DNA from 2 places in the Streptomyces sp. NPDC003038 genome. Region 1 is predicted to be linked to the other one. Evidence: riboswitches for the same ligand, from Rfam matches in the RefSeq annotation. Region 1 holds a riboswitch; the other holds the start of a gene.
The links. Region 1 has a riboswitch for glycine ahead of gcvP (aminomethyl-transferring glycine dehydrogenase). Riboswitches for the same ligand answer to the same signal wherever they lie in the genome.

Region 2: linked by a shared signal. The riboswitch ahead of gcvT (glycine cleavage system aminomethyltransferase GcvT) and the one ahead of gcvP (aminomethyl-transferring glycine dehydrogenase) in region 1 are both predicted to bind glycine.

What each region holds. Positions count from the first base shown of each region.
Region 1 is NZ_JBEXNN010000017.1:8,834-13,899, reverse strand. Features, by position in the region: gene gcvP (aminomethyl-transferring glycine dehydrogenase) at 1-2,430, opposite strand, end outside; glycine riboswitch at 2,625-2,723, opposite strand; gene ABZX75_RS21335 (PRC-barrel domain-containing protein) at 2,836-3,225, shown strand; gene ABZX75_RS21330 (DNA polymerase IV) at 3,460-5,037, opposite strand.
Region 2 is NZ_JBEXNN010000010.1:142,689-147,754, reverse strand. Features, by position in the region: gene ABZX75_RS15765 (enhanced serine sensitivity protein SseB C-terminal domain-containing protein) at 1-309, opposite strand, end outside; gene ABZX75_RS15760 (enhanced serine sensitivity protein SseB) at 643-1,377, opposite strand; gene ABZX75_RS15755 (AAA family ATPase) at 1,521-2,129, opposite strand; glycine riboswitch at 2,416-2,519, shown strand; gene gcvT (glycine cleavage system aminomethyltransferase GcvT) at 2,707-3,822, shown strand; gene gcvH (glycine cleavage system protein GcvH) at 3,935-4,318, shown strand; gene glyA (serine hydroxymethyltransferase) at 4,336-5,066, shown strand, end outside.

The DNA.
Region 1 (5,066 bases):
GCCGGTGTAGAGCACCGGGTAGTGCGGCTCCAGGCGCTTGGCGATGTAGTTGGCGCCGAGCACCGCGACCTGGGTGGCGCGCTTGAGTCCCTCACCGCCCATGAGGCGTACGTAGGACCAGGAGATCGGCAGGATCCCCGCCGAGCCCCACGGAGCGGCCGAGATCGGGCCGACACCCGTCTTCGGACCGGCGCTGGGCTGGAGCGGGTGGTTGGGCAGGTACGGGGCCAGGTGCGCCCGGACACCGACCGGACCGACGCCCGGACCGCCGCCGCCGTGCGGGATGCAGAAGGTCTTGTGCAGGTTCAGGTGCGAGACGTCGCCGCCGAAGTGACCCGGCTTGGCCAGGCCCACCAGGGCGTTGAGGTTGGCGCCGTCCACGTAGACCTGGCCGCCGGCCTCGTGCACCTGGGCACAGATGTCCGCGACGTGCTCCTCGAACACACCGTGCGTCGAGGGGTAGGTGATCATCAGCACGGCGAGCTCGTCGCGGTACTGCTCGATCTTGGCGCGCAGGTCGTCCGCGTCCACCTCGCCGTCGTCGGCGGTCTTGACCACGACGACCTTCATGCCGGCCATCACGGCGCTGGCGGCGTTGGTGCCGTGCGCGGAGGACGGGATGAGGCAGACGGTGCGCTGCTCGTCGCCGTTGGCGCGGTGGTAGGCGCGCACGGCCAGCAGGCCGGCGAGCTCACCCTGGGACCCGGCGTTGGGCTGAATGGAGACCTTGTCGTAGCCGGTGACCTCGCAGAGACGTTCCTCCAGCTCGGTGATCAGCGTGAGGTACCCCTCCGCCTGCTCGACCGGAGCGAAGGGGTGCAGCTGGCCGAACTCGGGCCAGGTGACCGGCTCCATCTCGGTGGTCGCGTTGAGCTTCATGGTGCAGGAGCCCAGCGGGATCATGCCGCGGTCCAGCGCGTAGTCCTTGTCCGCGAGCTTGCGCAGGTACCGCAGCATCGCGGTCTCGGAACGGTGCTGGTGGAAGACCGGGTGGGTCAGGTACGCGTCCGAGCGCAGCAGCCCCTCCGGCAGCGCGTCGGCCGCGGTCGCGTCGAGCGCCTCGATGTCCGCGGCGTCGCCGCTGACGCCGAAGGCGGCCCAGACGGCCTCGATGTCGGCGCGCAGGGTGGTCTCGTCACACGCGACGGAGACCAGGTCGGCGTCGACCTGGAACAGGTTGACCCCACCCTCGCGTGCGGCCCCGACGACCTCGGCCGCACGGCCCGGAACGCGGGCGGTGACCGTGTCGAAGTACGCGCCGTGCACGACCTCGACCCCGCCGGCGGTCAGACCGGCGGCGAGCAGGGCGGCGTAGCGGTGGGTGCGGCGAGCGATCGTGCGCAGGCCGTCCGGGCCGTGGTAGACGGCGTACATGCCCGCCATGACGGCCAGCAGCACCTGGGCGGTGCAGATGTTGCTCGTGGCCTTCTCGCGGCGGATGTGCTGCTCACGGGTCTGCAGCGCCAGGCGGTAGGCCTTGTTGCCGTCCGCGTCCACGGAGACGCCGACGAGGCGGCCGGGCAGCGAGCGGGCGTGCTTGTCCTGGACGGCCATGTAGCCGGCGTGCGGGCCGCCGAAGCCCATCGGGACGCCGAACCGCTGCGTGGTACCGACGGCGATGTCCGCGCCCAGGGCACCCGGCGAGGTCAGCAGGGTCAGCGCGAGCAGGTCGGCGCAGACGGTGACGATGGCGCCGAGCCCGTGCGCCTGCTCGATGACCGGCTTCAGGTCCCGCACGGCACCGGAGGCGCCCGGGTACTGGAGCAGGACGCCGAAGACACCGCGCTCGGCGATCTCGGCCGGGATGCCGTCCGAGAGATCGGCGACGACGACCTCCACGCCCGTGGGCTCGGCGCGGGTCTGGATCACGGCGATGGTCTGGGGCAGCGCGTCGGCGTCGATGAGGAAGACGCCGTTCTTGACCTTGCCCACACGACGGGCCAGCGACATGGCCTCGGCCGCCGCGGTGCCCTCGTCGAGCAGGGAAGCGCCCGAGGTCGGCAGCCCAGTCAGCTCGGCGACGACCGTCTGGAAGTTGAGGAGCGCCTCCAGCCGGCCCTGCGAGATCTCGGGCTGGTACGGCGTGTACGCCGTGTACCAGGCCGGGTTCTCCATGACGTTGCGCAGGATCACCGGCGGGGTGAAGGTCCCGTAGTAGCCGAGACCGATCATCGAGGAGAGGACCTGGTTGCGGTCGGCGAGCGAGCGCAGCTCGGCCAGCACCTCGGCCTCGGTGCGCGCCTCGGGCAGGTTCAGCGCGCCGGCGGTCTTGATCACATCGGGCACCGCGGCTGCGGTCAGTTCGTCCAGGGAGCCGTAGCCCACCTGGGCGAGCATCTTCGCCTGCGCCTCGGCATCCGGGCCGATGTGGCGCTGCTCGAAGGGGATGCCTCGCTCCAGCTGGGAGAGCGGAATGCGGTTGGCGGTCATGTACGGAGGCCTCCTGGTCGTATGACCTGCGAGGGGCACCACGGCGCGGGCACCCGGACGGCCTCCCCCTCTGTCATCTCAACCTGAGAGCTTCACCGGAGCCGCGGGCACAGCCCGCGAGATCCGGCTTTCACCGTCGGTGAGGAGAGGAACCGGCACTGCGCCCGGTACCCGCCCCTGCTTTCCAGAGTGGCCTCGTCCGTGCGGTACGTATGCCTGAGAGATTCCGGGGAGGATTTGCTCCTTCGGCGCCTCCGTCTCGTTCACTCGGAGGACTCTCCCGCACAGGGTCGACAGCCGTTACCCAGCCTACCAGCGAGGATCCGGCCCCTCCCCGAGTGGCCTCCTGTCCGAATATGCCCTTCTGTAGTCATTACGGAGGAGTTGCGACCACGTGGAGGGACCGTGCAGACCGACATCGATCCGCGCAGCCTGATCGGCCGCAAGGCGTTCGACCGCAACGGCACCAAGATCGGCACTATTGACGAGGTCTACCTCGACGATGCCACGGGTGTCCCGGAGTGGGCCGCCGTCCGGACAGGCCTGTTCAGCCGGGACGCCTTCGTCCCGCTGGAGCCGAGCGAGCTGGTCGGAGACACCCTGCGGGTGCCCTTCGAACGCTCCCTGATCAAGGACGCCCCCGACTTCGGCGTCGGCCGCCACCTCTCCCCCGAACAGGAGCTGCAGCTCTACCACCACTACGGCCTGGACGTGACCCTCCCGAGCGAGTTCCAGCACCCTCCCGTCCATGAGGGCGACCGCGACTTCGGCCGCCTGGCAGGCGACGAGGGCTAGGCCGTCTCTTTCGGATCTTGTCGGCCGAGCCCGCGTTGACCGGTGCCGTGCATCGCAAGGCGGAGGAGCGTCCTTGTACTGGACGTACTGGGGCGCTTCCGACAGCTCGGCCTCCAAGATCCTCGAAGAGGAGCCGAGACGCAGTGAGCGCAGCGAACGCAGTACAGCGAGGTGCGGTGCCGGGCAGCGCGGGCCCGGCAAGATCCGAAAGAGACGGCCTAGGGTCGTCCAGGTCTAAGCTCCGGCGTCGCCGGCGGTGCCGGCCCCGCCCTCCCCCACCAGCGGCAGCGGATCGGCCGGCTCCAGCTCCGGGTCGTCCACCCGGAAGGTGCGCACCCGGCCGGGCAGCGATCCGGGCTGCTCGAACCGTACGGTCACCCGCCCCACCCCGCTGCCCTGCACCCACCCGGGCCCGTACACGGCATGCTGTACGTCGATCCCGGCCGGCCAGCGCCGCTCGGCGGCGGGTTCCGGCTCCGCGGCCAGCTCCCCGGCGGGCTCCGCGGCCAGCTCCCCAGCGGGCTCCCCGGCGGGCGTCCGCGGCCCCGGCTGCGGCTCGCGGGACACCGGCTCGCCCACCGGCACTCCCCCGCCCCCGCTCGCCCCAGGGACTCCCGCGGTCCCCCTCACCCCGGCGGCCGCACCGTCCGCCGGGATCTCACCGGCCGCCTCCGCGGCATCGGTCCCGCGGGGCACACCCTCCCCCTGCGCTTCAGCGGCCGGCGTACCGGCGGCCAGCGCGGAGGCTTGGGCGAACAGGTCCTCCTGGGTGTAATCGGCCAGCCCGGTCACGCCCACCCCCAGCAGCCGCACGCCGCCCGTGGTGTCGACCCCCTCCAGGAGCCGCGCCGCGGCCTCGCGCACGACGCCCGGGTCATCCGTCGGGCCCCGCAGCGTCTCGGACCGCGTGAGCGTCGAGAAGTCGTACCGCCGCACCTTCAGCACGATCGTGCGACCCGAGTGCCCCGATCCCCGCAGCCGCTGCACGCACCGGTCGGCGAGCCGCTGCACCTCGTTGCGGATCCGCACCCGGTCGTGCAGGTCGACGTCGAAGGTGTCCTCGACCGACACGGACTTCGCGTCCCGCTCCGCGACGACCGGCCGGTCGTCCAGCCCCAGCGCCATCCGGTACAGCCCGACGCCGTGCGCGCGCCCGACCATCCGGACCAGCTCGTCCTCACCGGCCTCGGCCAGCTCCCCCACCGTGGTGATTCCGGCCCGCCGCAGGTGCTCCCCGGTGGCCGGCCCCACCCCGGGCAGCGTCCGCACGGACATCGGCGCGAGCAGTTCCCGCTCGGTCCCCGGCTCGATCAGCAGCAGCCCGTCCGGCTTGGCCTCCTCGGAGGCCACCTTGGCCAGCATCTTCGACCCGGCCAGCCCCACGGACCCGCTGAGCCCCGTGACCGCCCGGATGTCCGCCCGCAGCCGCTCACCCGCCGCCCGGGCCGTCTGCGCGTCGAAGGCCGTGCCGCCCGCCTCCAGGTCCACGAAGGCCTCGTCCAGGCTGAGCGGCTCCACCAGCGGCGACAGCTCCCGCAGGAGGGCCATGACCACGTCGCTGACCTGCCGGTAGAGACTGAAGCGCGGAAAGAGATACGCGCCGTTCGGGCAGAGCCGCCTGGCCTGGGCCGTCGGCATCGCCGAATGGACGCCGAACCGCCTGGCCTCGTACGAGGCGGTCGCGACGACCCCGCGCGGCCCGAGCCCGCCGACGATGACGGCCTTGCCGCGCAGGCTCGGCTTCGACGCCTGCTCCACGGAGGCGTAGAAGGCGTCCATGTCCAGGTGCAGGATCGTCGGCGCGGCTCTCACAGCCCCGATGCTGCCCTATGCCTCTGACA
Region 2 (5,066 bases), on a different contig from region 1:
CAGGCCCCAGCGGTCCGGGTAGAGGGCGCGGGCGACGTCCCGGCCGGTGACGACCTCGTAGCCCCGGTTCCAGCCGCTGGCGGCCAGTTCCTGCGGGGAGGTGACGCAGGGCGCGTACCCGAGGCTCTCGACCTCCATGCCGCCGTACTGGGCGTCCGGGGAGCCCGGCTGCCCCTGCCACAGCAGCATCCACAGCCGGCCCTCGGCGAGGGCGTGCAGAAGTGACTCATAGCTCTCATAGCGCCCGGGAGTCACCTGGCGCAGCATGTGCTCGACCTGCCCGGCCGCGGCCGTGCCTGACGCACTCACCCGGTACCCCTCTTCGTCCGCCCGTCGTCCACGCGTACCCGGGCCACGCGTGCGGCCGGAGACGTCACCAGCTTAGGGGGTGGCCTGCCGATCGGGCCGGATCAGGGAGCCACCTCCGGTGCCATCGGCCCTCCCCCGGCCCCGGGGGGCCGAGGGGAAGACCGCGAGGCCGGGGAGGGAGTCGGTGCGAAGACGCCGCCCGGGGCCGACCCCGATGCGGGGAGCCCGCGTGCCCGACGGCGTCGGGCACGCGGGCGGGAGTTCGCGGACCCGGCCTGCGGAAGGCGGGTCTACGAAGGTGGCCTACGGAAGGCGGGGCTACGGAAGCCGGGTCTACGGAAGGTAGAAGGGCCGCACGCGCTCGCCGATCCAGTCGGTCATCGGGTCCTGCGCGGCGTCCAGGAGGATCAACTGCACGGGCCACGGCGGCGGAACCCTGGTCATGGCCCGGCCGAGGGCCTCCATCGGCGCGTTGCGCGCCTCAGGCTCCCATCCCAGCAGCCGGACACCGATGAACAGCTGCGGCGCCCCGCCCTCGACGCTGGCGAGGCAGCGGTACCCGGCCGCGACCACGCCGCAGGCCCGGAACTCCTCGGCCGCGGCGGCCAGGAAGTCCACCGGGTCCTCCTGCCAGTCGGGCTCGTACAGCCGGACGCGGCCGCCGGTGGCCGGACCGTCGAGCCCGGCCCCGCCGGCGCGGCACAGCTCGGCGACGGCGGGCGGGGGCAGCGGGACGCCGACCGCGCCCTCGGGGTTCACCGCGATGCCGAGCTGCGGGGGCAGGCCGCGGGCGAACTCCACGGCGGGGGCGACGGCGAAGTCCATCCCGGGTCCGGCGCAGGCGAGGAACTGGGCCTCGGAGCTGTACACCGGGACGTACGCCGCCCCGCCGATGTCCATCGTGGGCAGGCTGAGGCTCGCGGCGTCGGGGCCGCCACCGCCCGGCAGCGGAACCCAGACCTGGCTGCGCCCGAGCACCTCCAGGATCCGCGCCCCCGCGTCCGGCTGCCCCAGCGCCGCCCCGAGCACCTGCTCCAGCTCATTCCCCGGCCAGCCGCTGCCTTGCATGTGCCGTTGCCTCCGTTGGTTCCGCGATGTGTCGTGCCGAGGCTAACGGGCCCCGGGCCGCGGCCCCGCTGCTGGGGCTCCGCTGCTGGGGCTCCGGCCAGACCCAGCCGGGCTCCGCCCGGACCGGCACCCGGCAGCAGCACTCAGGCGTGGAACACGATGCGGGTCACGGCGGCGGCCGAGCGGCGGTCCAGCAGGACCACCGAGGCGCAGCCCGCCGGCGGCCGGCCGGCCTCCGCGTCGCGCAGCAGGCGGGTCACCGCCCCCCGGTGCCGGGCGAAGGCGTACGCGGAGACGCGCCGGCCGCGCGCCGCCTGCCCGGACAGGGCCTCCTCGGGGCTGCTGTCCAGGAGCAGCAGGTGCAGCGCCCGGCCGCGGCGGCGCGCCGCCGCGGCGAGGAGGCCCCGTACCCAGCTCTGCGTACCGCAGTCGTGGACGACCACGGAGGCGCCGGAACGCAGGGTGCGCCACAGTCCCCGGTAGTGCGCGGCGCGGACCAGCGGCCGGTACACGGCGTACGGGAGCGCCGCCGGCATCCGGCGCTCCCAGCGCTCGCGCACGTCCTGGGAGTCGATGCCCCCGCCCGCCGCGGCCCGCTTGATCAGCGTGCTCTTGCCGCCGCCCGGCAGGCCGGACACCACCACGATGTCCCCCTCGGCGAAGGTGAGGTGCTGCGGTACGCGGATCCCCGGTCCGCGCAGGTCCCGCACCCGGGCGCGGCCTTCCTCCGGAACGGCCTCGGGCGCGCGCACACCGCACTGCGCCGGGACCCCGTCCACGGTTCCCGCCGCCGCCACTACTCCGAATCTCCGCACAGTGATCGCCTCCCCCGATTCGGGCCGCCAGGACCCTTGCCCACTGAGTGTAAAGAGACGGTAATCCCGCGGCCCCCGGTTCCGGTCCGGCCGCCCGACGCCCGCGCCGGTGTCCGCGCCGTTGTGCGCCCCGGTGTCCGTACCTCTTCCGGGCCCGCACACCCGGTCCTCACCGAGGCGTGCAATGATGTGCGCCATCTGGACCAACTGCATACCGGCCGCTTGAATCCGCGCGGGAGAGTCCCGGCACGCCGCAAGGCCGTGCCCGGGCGCCGAAGGAGCAAGTACCTCCCTTGAATCTCTCAGGCCCCGTACCGCGTGGATGAGGCAGATCTGAAAAGCGAGCCGCGCCGCCGTCCGTGGGGCGCGCGCTCCACCCAAGGTGCAAGTCGGGCTTCCCCGGTGATCGAAAGATCGGGGGAACTCCCGGCGAACCTCTCAGGTTCCGATGACAGATGGGGAGGAACGTCCTCGTCATGTCATGTCGATGCCCTGGGACCCGGGAGCCACACCCATGAGCACTGCCCCCCGTCTGACCGCCCTCGATGCGCTGCACCGTTCCCTCGGTGCGACCATGACCGATTTCGCGGGCTGGGACATGCCGCTGCGGTACGCGAGCGAGCGCGACGAGCACAACGCCGTCCGCACCAAGGCCGGTCTCTTCGACCTGTCCCACATGGGCGAGATCACGCTGACCGGCCCGGAGGCCGTCAAGGCCCTGGACTACGCGCTGGTCGGCAACATCTCCACCGTCGGCGTCGGCCGCGCCCGCTACACGCACATCTGCCAGGCCGACGGCGGCATCCTCGACGACCTGATCGTCTACCGGCTGGGCGAGACCGAGTACATGGTCGTCGCCAACGCCTCCAACGCCCAGGTCGTCCTCGACGCGCTGACCGAGCGCGCCGCCGGCTTCGACACCGAGGTCCGCGACGACCGCGACGCCTACGCGCTGCTCGCGGTGCAGGGCCCGGAGTCCCCCGGCATCCTCGCCTCGCTCACCGACGCCGACCTGGACGGTCTCAAGTACTACGCGGGCCTGCCGGGCACGGTGGCCGGGGTGCCCGCGCTGATCGCGCGTACGGGCTACACCGGCGAGGACGGCTTCGAGCTGTTCGTCGCCCCGGAGCACGCCGTGGAGCTGTGGCAGGCGCTGACCAAGGCGGGCGAGGGCGTGGGCCTGGTCCCGGCCGGTCTCTCCTGCCGCGACACGCTGCGCCTGGAGGCGGGCATGCCGCTGTACGGGCACGAGCTGAGCACCTCCCTCACCCCGTTCGACGCGGGCCTGGGCCGGGTCGTGAAGTTCGAGAAGGAGGGCGACTTCGTCGGCCGCGCCGCGCTGGAGGCCGCCGCCGAGCGCGCCGCCACCAACCCGCCGCGCAAGCTGATCGGCCTGATCGCCGAGGGCCGCCGTGTGCCGCGCGCCGGCTTCCCCGTCGTGGCCGACGGCCAGGTCATCGGCGAGGTCACCTCCGGCGCCCCGTCCCCGACGCTGGGCAAGCCGATCGCGATGGCGTACGTGGACGCGGCGCACGCCGCGCCCGGCACCTCCGGCGTCGGCGTCGACATTCGCGGTACGCATGAGCCGTACGAGGTCGTGGCCCTGCCGTTCTACAAGCGGCAGAAGTAGTCCCACAGCCGTTCCGCTCACGACCTCTGCCGTACGGGCACCCGTACGGCACCGTCTCAGTACCCAAGACCGCAGTTCGTATCCACTCCCCCGCATCCAGGAGAATCAGGCCATGAGCAACCCCCAGCAGCTGCGCTACACCAAGGAGCACGAGTGGCTGTCGGACGCCGAGGGCGGCGTCGCGACGGTCGGCATCACGGAGTTCGCGGCCACCGCGCTCGGTGACGTCGTCTACGCCCAGCTCCCCGAGGTCGGCTCCGCCGTGACCGAGGGCGAGACCTGCGGCGAGCTGGAGTCGACCAAGTCGGTCAGCGACCTGTACTCCCCCGTCACCGGTGAGGTCGTCGAGGCCAACCAGGACGTCGTGGACGACCCGTCGCTCGTGAACACGGCGCCGTTCGAGGGGGGCTGGCTGTTCAAGGTGCGCGTCGCGCAGGAGCCGAGCGATGTGCTCACCGCCGAGGAGTACGCCGCGCTCACCCACTCCGACAACTGAAACCCCAGGGGATCTCGATGTCTGTACTGAACACCCCCCTCCACGAGCTCGACCCGGACGTCGCCGCCGCCGTCGACGCCGAGCTCGTACGCCAGCAGTCGACCCTGGAAATGATCGCGTCGGAGAACTTCGCTCCGGTCGCCGTCATGGAGGCCCAGGGCTCGGTCCTGACCAACAAGTACGCCGAGGGTTACCCGGGCCGTCGCTACTACGGCGGCTGCGAGCACGTCGACGTGGTCGAGCAGATCGCGATCGACCGCGTCAAGGCGCTCTTCGGTGCCGAGCACGCGAACGTGCAGCCCCACTCGGGCGCGCAGGCCAACGCCGCCGCGATGTTCGCGCTGCTGAAGCCGGGCGACACGATCATGGGCCTGAACCTGGCCCACGGCGGTCACCTGACCCACGGCATGAAGATCAACTTCTCCGGCAAGCTCTACAACGTGGTTCCGTACCACGTCGACGAGACCGGACAGGTCGACATGGCCGAGGTCGAGCGCCTCGCCAAGGAGTCCAAGCCGCAGCTGATCGTCGCCGGCTGGTCCGCCTACCCGCGCCAGCTGGACTTCGCCGCCTTCCGGCGGATCGCGGACGAGGTCGGCGCGTACCTGATGGTCGACATGGCCCACTTCGCCGGCCTGGTCGCCGCGGGTCTGCACCCGAACCCGGTGCCGCACGCCCACGTCGTCACCACCACCACGCACAAGACCCTCGGCGGTCCGCGCGGCGGCGTCATCCTGTCGACGCAGGA